One region of the Ochrobactrum sp. PL_is483 genome, then DNA from elsewhere that is predicted to be linked to it. Evidence: riboswitches for the same ligand, from Rfam matches in the RefSeq annotation. Region 1 holds a riboswitch; the other holds the start of a gene.
The links. Region 1 has a riboswitch for thiamine pyrophosphate ahead of thiD (bifunctional hydroxymethylpyrimidine kinase/phosphomethylpyrimidine kinase). Riboswitches for the same ligand answer to the same signal wherever they lie in the genome.
Positions count from the first base shown of each region.

Region 1 (5,216 bases):
AGCGGACCACCAGCATTTCACCCTTGACGCCGCGCAGATCGGGAAGGGTATCGCGGGCGGCAAGACCGCGCGCATCGACGGTGATGTCCGCGTCGATTTGCACGTCTTTGGCGTCCTGCCCCAGATGAAAGATCACGCCTTTGCGCTGCAATCTTTCGGCAAGCTCGATCAATGTCTTGCGCGGATCGAGATGGCCTTCGCCCGCGAAGAACAGTCCCTGCCGGAAGCGCCCGGCGAGATCGGGTTCCAGCGCATCGATGCGGCCCTGATCGATTGTGTCGAAGGCTTCCGTCCGGCGGGCGAAGCGGCGCAGTTCGCTCATGTCGCGATCATGCGTCAGAACCAGTGTGCCTTCGCGCCTGACGCCGCTGACATGCTTTCCCCACCAGCCGATTGCTTCCTGCCCGAGCCGCACCACCGGCTCCTCGGCGCTTTCGCCCTCGCACCATGGCGCCAGCATGCCGCCCGCAAGCCACGAACAGCAATCGGCGCCGATCTGTGGGCTGCGGGCAACCACGGTCACGGCATGGCCTTGGTCGTTGAATTCGGCAGCGCAGGCGAGGCCCGCAACACCGGCGCCAATGATGGTGACGCGCATCACATCGCCTCCTCTTTTGCCGCATTCCAGAGGTCATGGAAATGATGCACCGGCCCATGGCCGTGGCCGATCTTCAGGCTGTCGGCAGCGCGGATTGCGCCTTGCAGATAGGCATGGGCCGAAAGCACCGCCTTTTCCAGCGGCAGGTTCTTGGCAAGCTCTGCGGCTATAGCCGAGGAAAGCGTGCAGCCGGTGCCGTGGGTGTTGGCGGTCAGCACCCGCGGCGCTTCGATCCGCAGGGTCGGGCGGTCGCGGCGCACCAGCAGATCGACGCAGACCTCGCCCTCCGCATGCCCGCCTTTCATCAGAACGGCTTTCGCCCCGCGCGCCAGCAGGGCACGGCCCTGTTCCTCCGCCTGGCCGTCGTCGCGCGCGGTCTCCGTGTCGAGAAGGCAGGCGGCTTCGGGTCGGTTGGGTGTCAGCAGTGTGGCCAGCGGAATGAGTTTCTGGCGCAGAAGCGCAATGGAATTTTCGCTCAAAAGCCGGTCGCCGGATTTTGCCACCATCACCGGATCGACAACCACGGGGCCGGAAAAGTGCGCAAGGCCGCGCGCGATGGCGTCGATGGTTTCAGGCACGGAAACCATGCCGATCTTCACCGCGGCAACATCAAGATCGCTGAAAACGGCATCGATCTGCCCGGCGACGATGGCGGGCGGGATGTCGTGCACGGCGCTCACCGTGCAGGTGTTCTGCACGGTTACGGCGGCAATGACGCTCGCGCCATAAACACCAAGCGCCGAAAACGTCTTGAGGTCGGCCTGTATGCCCGCGCCGCCGCCGCTGTCGGAACCGGCAATGGTCACGCAGATGGGTACGGATCGCGACGGATCGCTCGTTGATTTGGTTCGGGAGAAACTGTTCTTTTGGTCCATCATGCCGTCTCTCATTCCGAACGGAAGATGAGACGTCATGAACCTGATCGGAGCCGAGACTCCATCTGGGGCCTTGCCCCGTCCGCGACGCGCCAAACTCCGTTCCCTACGCAGGTATTACCCGGATCAGGTTCAATGGGTTGACGCGATCAGCGCCTCTCAGCCTCTTGTGTCGCAAGATCGGACGGAAAACCGCTCAGCGCTTTTCCTGATCCTGCTTCGAAGGCACCCCAACGAATTTTGCACCTGTAGGCATAGGACGGAAGTTAAAGCCGGTCAAGCGATGGAAAAAGTCTCGTTTTAAAGAAAATCCTTAAATCGACCCGCAATTTGTATATCGTTTATTAAAATTCTCAGCTTTAATCTAGGCTCGGGGTGCATCTGAATCGGGTTGCTCATAGTGCTAACAAACGAGACGGTCTGCTCGTGGAGTGGATCTGTATAAACCTGTAGGATCAGTAGGATGAGGGGTATGCGATGAAGAAGCGGGGGGGCGCTTCGGCTTCGGCGGAAGGTACGATGGCGCGCACGTCCGAACAGGACTTCCGCATTCTTTTCACGACGCATCCGACACCCATGTGGGTCTATGACCCGCAGACGCTGCGCTTCATCGTGATGAATGACGCCGCATACCGGCTGTACGGTTATACAGCCGACGAAATCCCGGCCATGACCGTGCTCGATATTCGTCCGCAAACCGAGCGGGACCGGATGCTTGCCGCCATTCGCGACCGCAGCGACCTTGAACGGCCTGAGCGCTGGCAGCATCTGCGCGCCAATGGCGAGATTATTGAGGTTCTCACTTACGGGCGCCAGGTGCTGTTCGACGGCAAGGAAGCGATTCTCGCCATTGTCCAGGACAGGACGGAACTCGCGGAAGCCAACCGTCAGGCCAGCCACGCACAGACCTTGCTGGACAGCCTCGTCAACAATTTGCCGCTCGGCGTGTTCGTCAAGGACATGCACGACGATGGCCGCTACGTGCTCTACAATCAGGCCGCATCGGCGGCGAGCGGCCAGCCGATAGACGAAGCCATCGGTTCCACCGACCTCGATCTTTTCCCCGAGGGGGAGGCCGCTATCATCAGGCAGCAGGATCGCACGACGATGCGCCGCCGGGACGTATTGAACGTCGAGCGCAAGATTTTGCGCAAGGACGGCACTTCCCGCACGATGCGTATCATAAAATGCTCGATCCCGCCGATCGAGGGCAATGAACCCCGCTATCTGATCGGCCTTCTGGAAGACATAACCGAGCGGCGCGAGATCGAGGAACGCATGGCGCATATAGCCATGCATGACAGCCTCACCGGCCTGCCGAACCGGGCCTATTTTGCCCATCATGTCGAAAACATGCTGAAAAAGGGCGGGGATTGCGAGCCTTTCGCACTGTTCTATCTCGACATCGATCATTTCAAGAACATTAACGACAGTATCGGCCATCAGGCGGGCGACCAGCTTTTGCAGGAAGTGGGGCGTCGCCTGAAACGGATCACGACTTCGGACGAGTTCATCGCCCGGCTGGGTGGCGACGAGTTTGCCATCGTTTATCGTAGCGGCACGCTGGGGCAGGTCGCCATGTTTGCCGACCGCGTTCTTTCGGCTTTTCAGGACCCGTTCAAACTGGTCGGCAATTCGGAATTTGTCACCTGCAGCATGGGCATTGCTCAAGCGCCGCTACACGGCGATACGCCCGATGCGCTGATGCGTAACGCCGATCTCGCGCTTTACGCATCGAAATCCGGCGGACGCCGCACATTCCGTTTTTATCAGCACTCGCTGCGTCTGGCAGCCGAGAAGCGTCACGTCATGACCGGCGAGCTTCGGCAGGCGCTGCTGGATGGACAGTTCGAGCTTCACTATCAGCCGATATTCAACCTTGAAAGCGGCAGGATTTCCGGCTTCGAGGCGCTGATCCGCTGGCGTCATCCGGATCGCGGCATGGTTTCTCCCGCCGAATTCATCCCCTTGGCGGAAGAAACCGGGCTGATCGGGCCGATCGGCGATTGGGTCTTGAGGGCGGCATGCCGGGAAGCGGTCCTGTGGCCGGAGGACATCAAGGTCTCCGTCAATCTCTCGCCGGTCCAGTTCAGCCAGACCACGCTCCTGCAATCGGTCAAGGACGCGCTGGAAGCGGCGCGCCTGTCGCCAGACAGGCTTGAGCTTGAAATCACGGAATCGGTCTTCCTGTCGAACAGCAAGAACAATATCGAGCTGCTGTTCGAACTGCGTCGGCTGGGCGTGCGTATTGCGATGGATGATTTCGGAACCGGTTATTCGTCGCTGAGCTATCTGCGTTCATTCCCGTTCGACAAGATCAAGATCGATCGCAGTTTCGTTTCGGGAATTGAGGTCGATACGCGCGATCTGGCCATCATTCAGGCGGTCGCGACGCTTGGTGCGGGTTTCAACATTGTCACCACGGCAGAAGGCGTGGAAACCGCGCAACAGCTTGAGCGCCTGAAGACCGAACGTTTCGGCGAGGTGCAAGGTTTCCTCACGGGCCGTCCGATGCCCGCCGGCGACGTGCAGTCCTTTATCGCCAATCGCAGCAATGCAGGGCTGGGACTGGTCGCGGCGCATAACACATTGCCGATTTAGAGCCGTCTGCCCAACCCGCGTGAGCGGACGCCGTAATATATAGCGGACCTTGTTTCGAAAAGGGCTTGACCTTCCAACGGTGGGAAGGACTATTTAAGGAGCAACTCTCGAATTGTGCCCTTCACGGGCAGTGAAAGGGATTGCCATGAACAAGCCAGTTAATCACGAAACCATCAGTTTTCCCGTGCCGGTCGAAGGGATGACCTGCGCATCATGCGTGTCATCCGTGGAAAAGGCTGTGGCAAAAGTTCCGGGTGTGGACAAGGTTTCCGTCAATCTCGCCACGGAGCGCGCCGACGTGACTTTCAAGGGCGCGCCGGATTTGCCATCGGTGGTCGAGGCCATCCGCAAGGCGGGCTACGATGTCCCGGCGGGCAGCATCGATCTTGCCATCGAAGGCATGAGCTGCGCTTCCTGCGTCAGCAAGGTGGAAAAAGCCCTCAACGCCGTGCCGGGCGTGACGCGGGCCAGCGTCAACCTCGCAACCGAACGCGCCCATGTGGAACTGGCGGGCCCGGTCCAGACTTCCGATCTCGTCAAGGCGGTTGAGCAGGCGGGCTATGAAGCACGCTCGCTCACTGACGCCGCATCCGATGCAAAGCCCGAGACGCAGGCCGAAAAGCGGGATGCGGAAGCGGCAGAGCTGAAGAAAAGCGTCATCCTTGCGGCTGTGCTGACCCTGCCGGTGTTTGTCATGGAAATGGGGTCACACCTCATCCCGGCCATTCATATGTTCGTCGCCGACCGCATCGGGATGCAGAACAGCTGGTATCTGCAATTCGTGCTGACCACGCTCGTCCTGTTCGGCCCCGGCTTGCGCTTTTTCAAAAAGGGCGTCCCGACCTTGTTGCGCGGCACGCCGGACATGAATTCGCTGGTCGTTGTCGGCACGCTGGCCGCCTGGGGATTTTCCATCGTCGCCACCTTCTTTCCCGGCTTCCTGCCGGAAGGAACTGTCAATGTCTATTTCGAGGCGGCGGCGGTGATCGTGACGCTCATCCTGATAGGCCGCTATCTGGAAGCGCGCGCCAAGGGGCGCACCAGCGCGGCAATCAGCCGTCTCGTCGGCTTGCAGGCAAAGTCTGCCCGGGTCGTTCGTGATGGAGAAGCCACTGACGTGCCGCTCGAAGAGGTTCGCGCAG
Region 1 covers NZ_JBVPGS010000037.1:314,886-320,101, forward strand. The annotation lists gene AC0TNJ_RS15180 (FAD-dependent oxidoreductase) at 1-598, opposite strand, end outside; gene thiD (bifunctional hydroxymethylpyrimidine kinase/phosphomethylpyrimidine kinase) at 598-1,473, opposite strand; TPP riboswitch at 1,560-1,716, opposite strand; gene AC0TNJ_RS15190 (bifunctional diguanylate cyclase/phosphodiesterase) at 1,951-4,074, shown strand; gene AC0TNJ_RS15195 (heavy metal translocating P-type ATPase) at 4,220-5,216, shown strand, end outside.

Region 2 (5,216 bases), on a different contig from region 1:
CACGATGGCCGAGCGAATCTGGCGCAGCTCGCCTTCCAGCCATTCGATGGTGGTGAGGTCCAGATGGTTGGTCGGCTCGTCCAGCAAAAGCACATCAGGCTGCGGCGCAATTACACGCGCAAGGGCAGCGCGCCGCGCCTCGCCGCCGGACAGATGATCCGGCTTTTCCTCACCGGTCAGCCCCAGATGTTCGAGAAGATAGGTGACGCGATGCGGGTCGTCGGTCGGCCCCAGCCCCGCTTCCACATAGGCGCGCACATTGGCGAAGCCATCCATATCCGGCACCTGCGGCAGATAACGGACGGTTGCACCGGGATGTTTGAAAACCTCGCCCGATGTCGCTTCCACCATCCCGGCGGCAATCTTGAGCAGGGTCGATTTACCCGAACCATTGCGGCCGACCAGCGCGATGCGGTCGCCCTCGCTCACCGAAAGGCCTGCGTCCTCCAGAAGCGGTGTGCCCCCGAAGGTTAGCTTGATCTGGTCGAGGCGCAGGAGTGGTGGTGCCATGGTTCTCTTCGATAAACAGGATTGAAAATTCCGCCCTGCTTGTCCGCGACAAAAGCCGTTCTGTCAAATGGAACGGCAAGAAAAGACCCTTGAAAACAAACAGGCCGGGTTTCCCCGGCCTGTCGGCAAACTGATTATCCAGCCATTACTGGCCAAGCCATTACTGGCAAGGCGCTTCGTATACGCGGCCATATGGATCGCGGTAACGGCAATACTGCACACCGTTGCGGGTCTGGGCTGCACCAAGCAGCGTACCGGCAACCGCACCGATCGCGGCACCCGTGAGTGCACCGCGGCCATTGCCGCCGATTGCGCCACCGGCGAGAGCGCCGAGAGCCGCGCCACCAACGCCGTAACCGGCCGTGCGCTGTTCATTCGTCGTGCATGCAGCCGTCGAGAACGCGAGCACGCCAGCAACAGCAATCATCGTAAGACGTGACTTCATTGAAACATCTCCTACAAGAGTTGAACTAATCACCGACTTTGCGTCCCCAACTTCGGCGTAAAGCAGATGACACCCGCTTGACCCATTTACAATACGTTTCACTTGTCAGCGTCAAGCTCTTTCGATTGGTAAGGTTAGCGGCCTCAGTGCGGTTGATCCTCCATCGCCAAATTGGCGACAAGTATCGCTAGTCCAGAATGCACAGTAACGCGAAGTGTTCCACGAACCACGTTGGAAACTGTCCATGAAGAGCCAAATGGCAGTGTCACATTATCTAACGGCCACTCCGCATTCGTGATCGAAAGGCCTTCGACAGTGCTGAAATTAATCACACTGAACGGTGTTCCATCCGGGAAATCATAAACAAAATCGCCGGGCGGCAGGGGCCAGGCTTCTTCATAACCGCTCGACAGAAGAACGTTGCGCCCTTTTGCAGCCTGCGCCGTCGCCATGGTCAGATGCAAAAGCGTATGGTCAGTGCGCCGCCCGCCGAAGGCTCCGCACAGGATGACCCGTTCCGCTCCCCGCGCATAGGCTTCCTCGAAAGCGAGTTCTCCGTCGGTCATGTCCTTGGCGGAAGGGAACGTCTTTTGCGGAATGTGGCCATATTGAGCGCGAAGCTCCGGGGAGGTCGAATCGAAATCGCCGAGCCACAGTTCCGGTTCGACACCAAGTGCGGCAGCATGCCTGATCCCGCTATCGGCGGCGAGAATACGCGCGCCTGCAATTTGGCGTTTCAGGCGATCAGTCACGGTGAGATCGCCGCCGAGAAGAATGACGAATGTGCTCATAAGCCGCTCATAACACGGGCAAATCCGCGCCGGAAGCCTGCATTCGCTGCCATTGCCATCTCTTGCCCTTCCCGTTGCGAAAGATTATTGTCGCAACCGCTCTAACGGGGTGCCGTCTGCTTTCGCGGATGGCTGAGAGGCCCAAAGCATTTCCAGCAAAAGTGTAAAGCGGTTTTGCGTTCGGAAATGCCCGAAAAACGGCCAACCCGCTGAACCTGATCCGGTTTGCACCGGCGGAGGGATTAGACGCTCCATAAACGGCGCTCGATCCTCTTGTAACAAAAGAAAGGAAGTGCCGTGATGCGGCTTTTATCTTTGCTGGCCTTTTCATTTTCCGCAGCCGTTGCTTTCACGCCTTCTGCACAGGCGAAAGACAAGCTCACCGTCTACACCTATGACAGTTTCGTTTCCGAATGGGGTCCGGGGCCGAAGGTCAAGGAAAACTTCGAAAAGGAATGCAACTGCGAAGTTGACTGGATTGCGTCCGCCGACGGCGTTGCCCTGCTCAATCGCCTCAAGCTTGAAGGCGGCAATACCAAAGCCGACATCGTGCTTGGTCTTGATACCAATCTGACGACCGAAGCGCGTGCTACCGGCTTTTTCGCTCCAAGCGGCATCGACCAGAGCAATGTGAACGTTCCGGGGGGCTTCAAGGACGATATCTTCGTGCCCTACGACTATGGCTTCTTCGCCGTGGTCTATGATTCGGAAAAATTGCCCAATCCGCCCAAAAGCCTGAAGGAACTGGTCGAGGGCGACCCTTCCCAGAAAATCGTCCTGCAGGACCCGCGCACGTCGACGCCGGGGCTGGGCATGCTGCTCTGGATGAAATCGGTCTATGGCGATGAGGCGGAAGCCGCATGGCAGAAACTGCAAAAGCGCATCCTCACCGTCACGCCCGGCTGGTCGGAAGCCTATGGCCTTTTCACCAAGGGCGAGGCTCCGATGGTTCTTTCCTACACGACCTCCCCCGCCTATCACATGATCGCCGAAAAGACGGACCGCTATAAGGCTCTGGCCTATCCGGAAGGCAATTATCTCCAGATCGAGCTGGCCGCCCAGACCGTCACCGGCGCGAAAAATCCTTTGGCGCAAAAGTTTCTGGCATTCATGACCGGCCCCGGCTTTCAGGATGCCATCCCCGAAACCAACTGGATGTACCCGGCGGGCAAGACTTCCGCCCCGCTTCCAGCCGCTTTCGACGCGATGCCCAAACCCGAAAAGACGCTTCTCTTCCCCTCCGACGAGGTGGCCAGGAACCGCAAGTCATGGGTCGATGAATGGCTGGCCGCGACCAGCAAATGACGGCTTTTCCGGCACAGCACCGCTTAAAAGGCATATCCACCGCCAGACCCGCCGCGGGCATGGCGGCGCTTGTCTTTCTGGTGGTGCTCGCCGGTGGTGCGCTTGCTGCACTTGCATTTGAAGCAGGCAGCGGCGGTTTCGATGCCGTCGCCAATTTCGACGCCTATCTGTGGCGCGTGGCGCGCTTCACGATCCTGCAGGCAATCGCTTCGAGCCTGCTGTCCGTGCTGTTTGCAGTTTCGGTCGCCCGCGCACTTTACGCCGAAGCCGATTTTCCGGGGCGCGGGCTGATCCTGCGCCTGTTTGCCCTGCCGCTTGCTCTGCCGGCCCTTGTTGCGGTGCTGGGGGTTACAAGCATCTATGGCCGCAACGGCCTCATTGCTTATCTGTCGGAAGCCGCAGGCCATTCGTTCCAGCCGAATATTTATGGCATTGCGGGCATCCTGATCGCTCATGTCTTTTTCAATATGCCGCTTGCGGTCCGTCTCATTCTGGCTGGATACGAGTCGATACCGACCGATTACTGGAAGCTTTCCGCGCAGCTCGGCATGGGTAACGGGGCGCGATTCCGCCTCATCGAATGGCCGGTGATCCGCCGCAATCTGCCGGGGATGATCAGCCTCATCTTCATGCTCTGCGTAACCAGTTTCACGACCGTGCTGACGCTTGGCGGCGGGCCGCGCGCCACCACACTGGAAGTCGCAATCTATCAAAGCCTGCATTTCGATTTCGATCCGGGCCGCGCCGTCGCCCTCACCTTTACGCAGCTTGCCTTGACATTACTCGTCCTTCTGGCCCTTCGTCTCACCGGAAGCCCCTCCGAAGAAGGCGTTACCCATTCCGCCACGCTGCGCCGCTATCGCAAAATAGCTCCGGCTGAACGCGCCATGAACATCCTCCTCATCGGGATAGGCTTTCTCTATGTCGCACTGCCGATTGCAGGCGTCGTCATCTCCGGTCTCGCCGCCGATCTCGTGCGGCTACTGACTGAAAGAACGGTCTGGCGCGCCATCGGCACCAGCCTCGCGCTCGGTTTCTTCGCTGCCCTGCTCGCGCTCATTCTGTCGCTTGCACTCATATCTGCGCGTGAAGCAGTGAAAAGGCACAAACTGGCCAACATCTTTGATACGGGTGCCAGCCTGATCCTTGTCATGCCGCCCATCGTGATCGGCGCTGGCTGGTTCATCCTGCTTCGCCATTTCACCGATCCATTTGCCATGGCGCCTTTCATGGTCGTCACTGTCAATGCGGCCATGGCCATGCCCTTTGCCGTGCGCCTTCTGCGGCCCGCATGGGACACGGCGGCCAGTCGCCACAACCGGCTGTGCGCACAGTTGGGCATTCGCGGCCTTAACCGCCTCCGGCTCATTGACTGGCCGTCGATCCGCAAGCCTTCCGGCATGGCCTTCGCCTTTGCCATGGCACTGTCCCTCGGCGACCTTGGCACAATTGCCCTGTTCGGCAGCGACGCGCTTTTGACCCTGCCCTATCTCCTCTTGCAGCGCATGGGCAGCTATCGCACATTCGATGCGGCTGGTCTGGCCCTCATTCTCGGGCTGCTTTGCCTTGCCCTGATGATGATCGCGGATCGCGCATCCCGAAAGGAAACGCCTTCTCTATGAATGCCCCGGTGAACGCCCCGATGAGCACTCTTGCCGAAATTCGCCTTGATGACGTCCGTTTCAGCTATGGTGAAACCGCCATGCATTTCGATGCAACGATAAATGGCGGTGTCATTGCCGCGATTGTCGGGCCAAGCGGTTCCGGCAAGTCGACGCTTCTCAATCTGATTGCCGGTTTCGAATTTCCGCAATCCGGCCGCATCCTGATCGGCGGCAGCGACGTTAGCGCGTTTTCACCGGCGGACCGGCCTGTTTCGATGGTGTTTCAGGAAAACAACCTCTTTGCCCATCTGACCGTCGAGCAAAATGTCGGTCTCGGGCGCTCGCCAAACCTGAAGCTCTCCGCGCAGGATCGCGCCGACATCGCGGAAGCCTTGTCGCGCGTCGGACTTGCAGGCAAGGAGCAGCGCAAGCCCGAAGCCCTGTCTGGAGGCGAACGCCAGCGCGTGGCGATTGCTCGCGCGCTCATACGCCAGCGCCCTGTTCTGCTCCTTGACGAAGCCTTTGCCTCGCTCGGCCCTGCCCTGCGGCATCAGATGCTGG
Region 2 covers NZ_JBVPGS010000031.1:101,870-107,085, reverse strand. The annotation lists gene AC0TNJ_RS07995 (ABC-F family ATP-binding cassette domain-containing protein) at 1-510, opposite strand, end outside; gene AC0TNJ_RS07990 (glycine zipper domain-containing protein) at 671-955, opposite strand; gene AC0TNJ_RS07985 (thiamine diphosphokinase) at 1,099-1,746, opposite strand; TPP riboswitch at 1,842-2,005, shown strand; gene thiB (thiamine ABC transporter substrate binding subunit) at 2,047-3,051, shown strand; gene thiP (thiamine/thiamine pyrophosphate ABC transporter permease ThiP) at 3,048-4,673, shown strand; gene thiQ (thiamine ABC transporter ATP-binding protein) at 4,694-5,216, shown strand, end outside.
Region 2: linked by a shared signal. The riboswitch ahead of thiB (thiamine ABC transporter substrate binding subunit) and the one ahead of thiD (bifunctional hydroxymethylpyrimidine kinase/phosphomethylpyrimidine kinase) in region 1 are both predicted to bind thiamine pyrophosphate.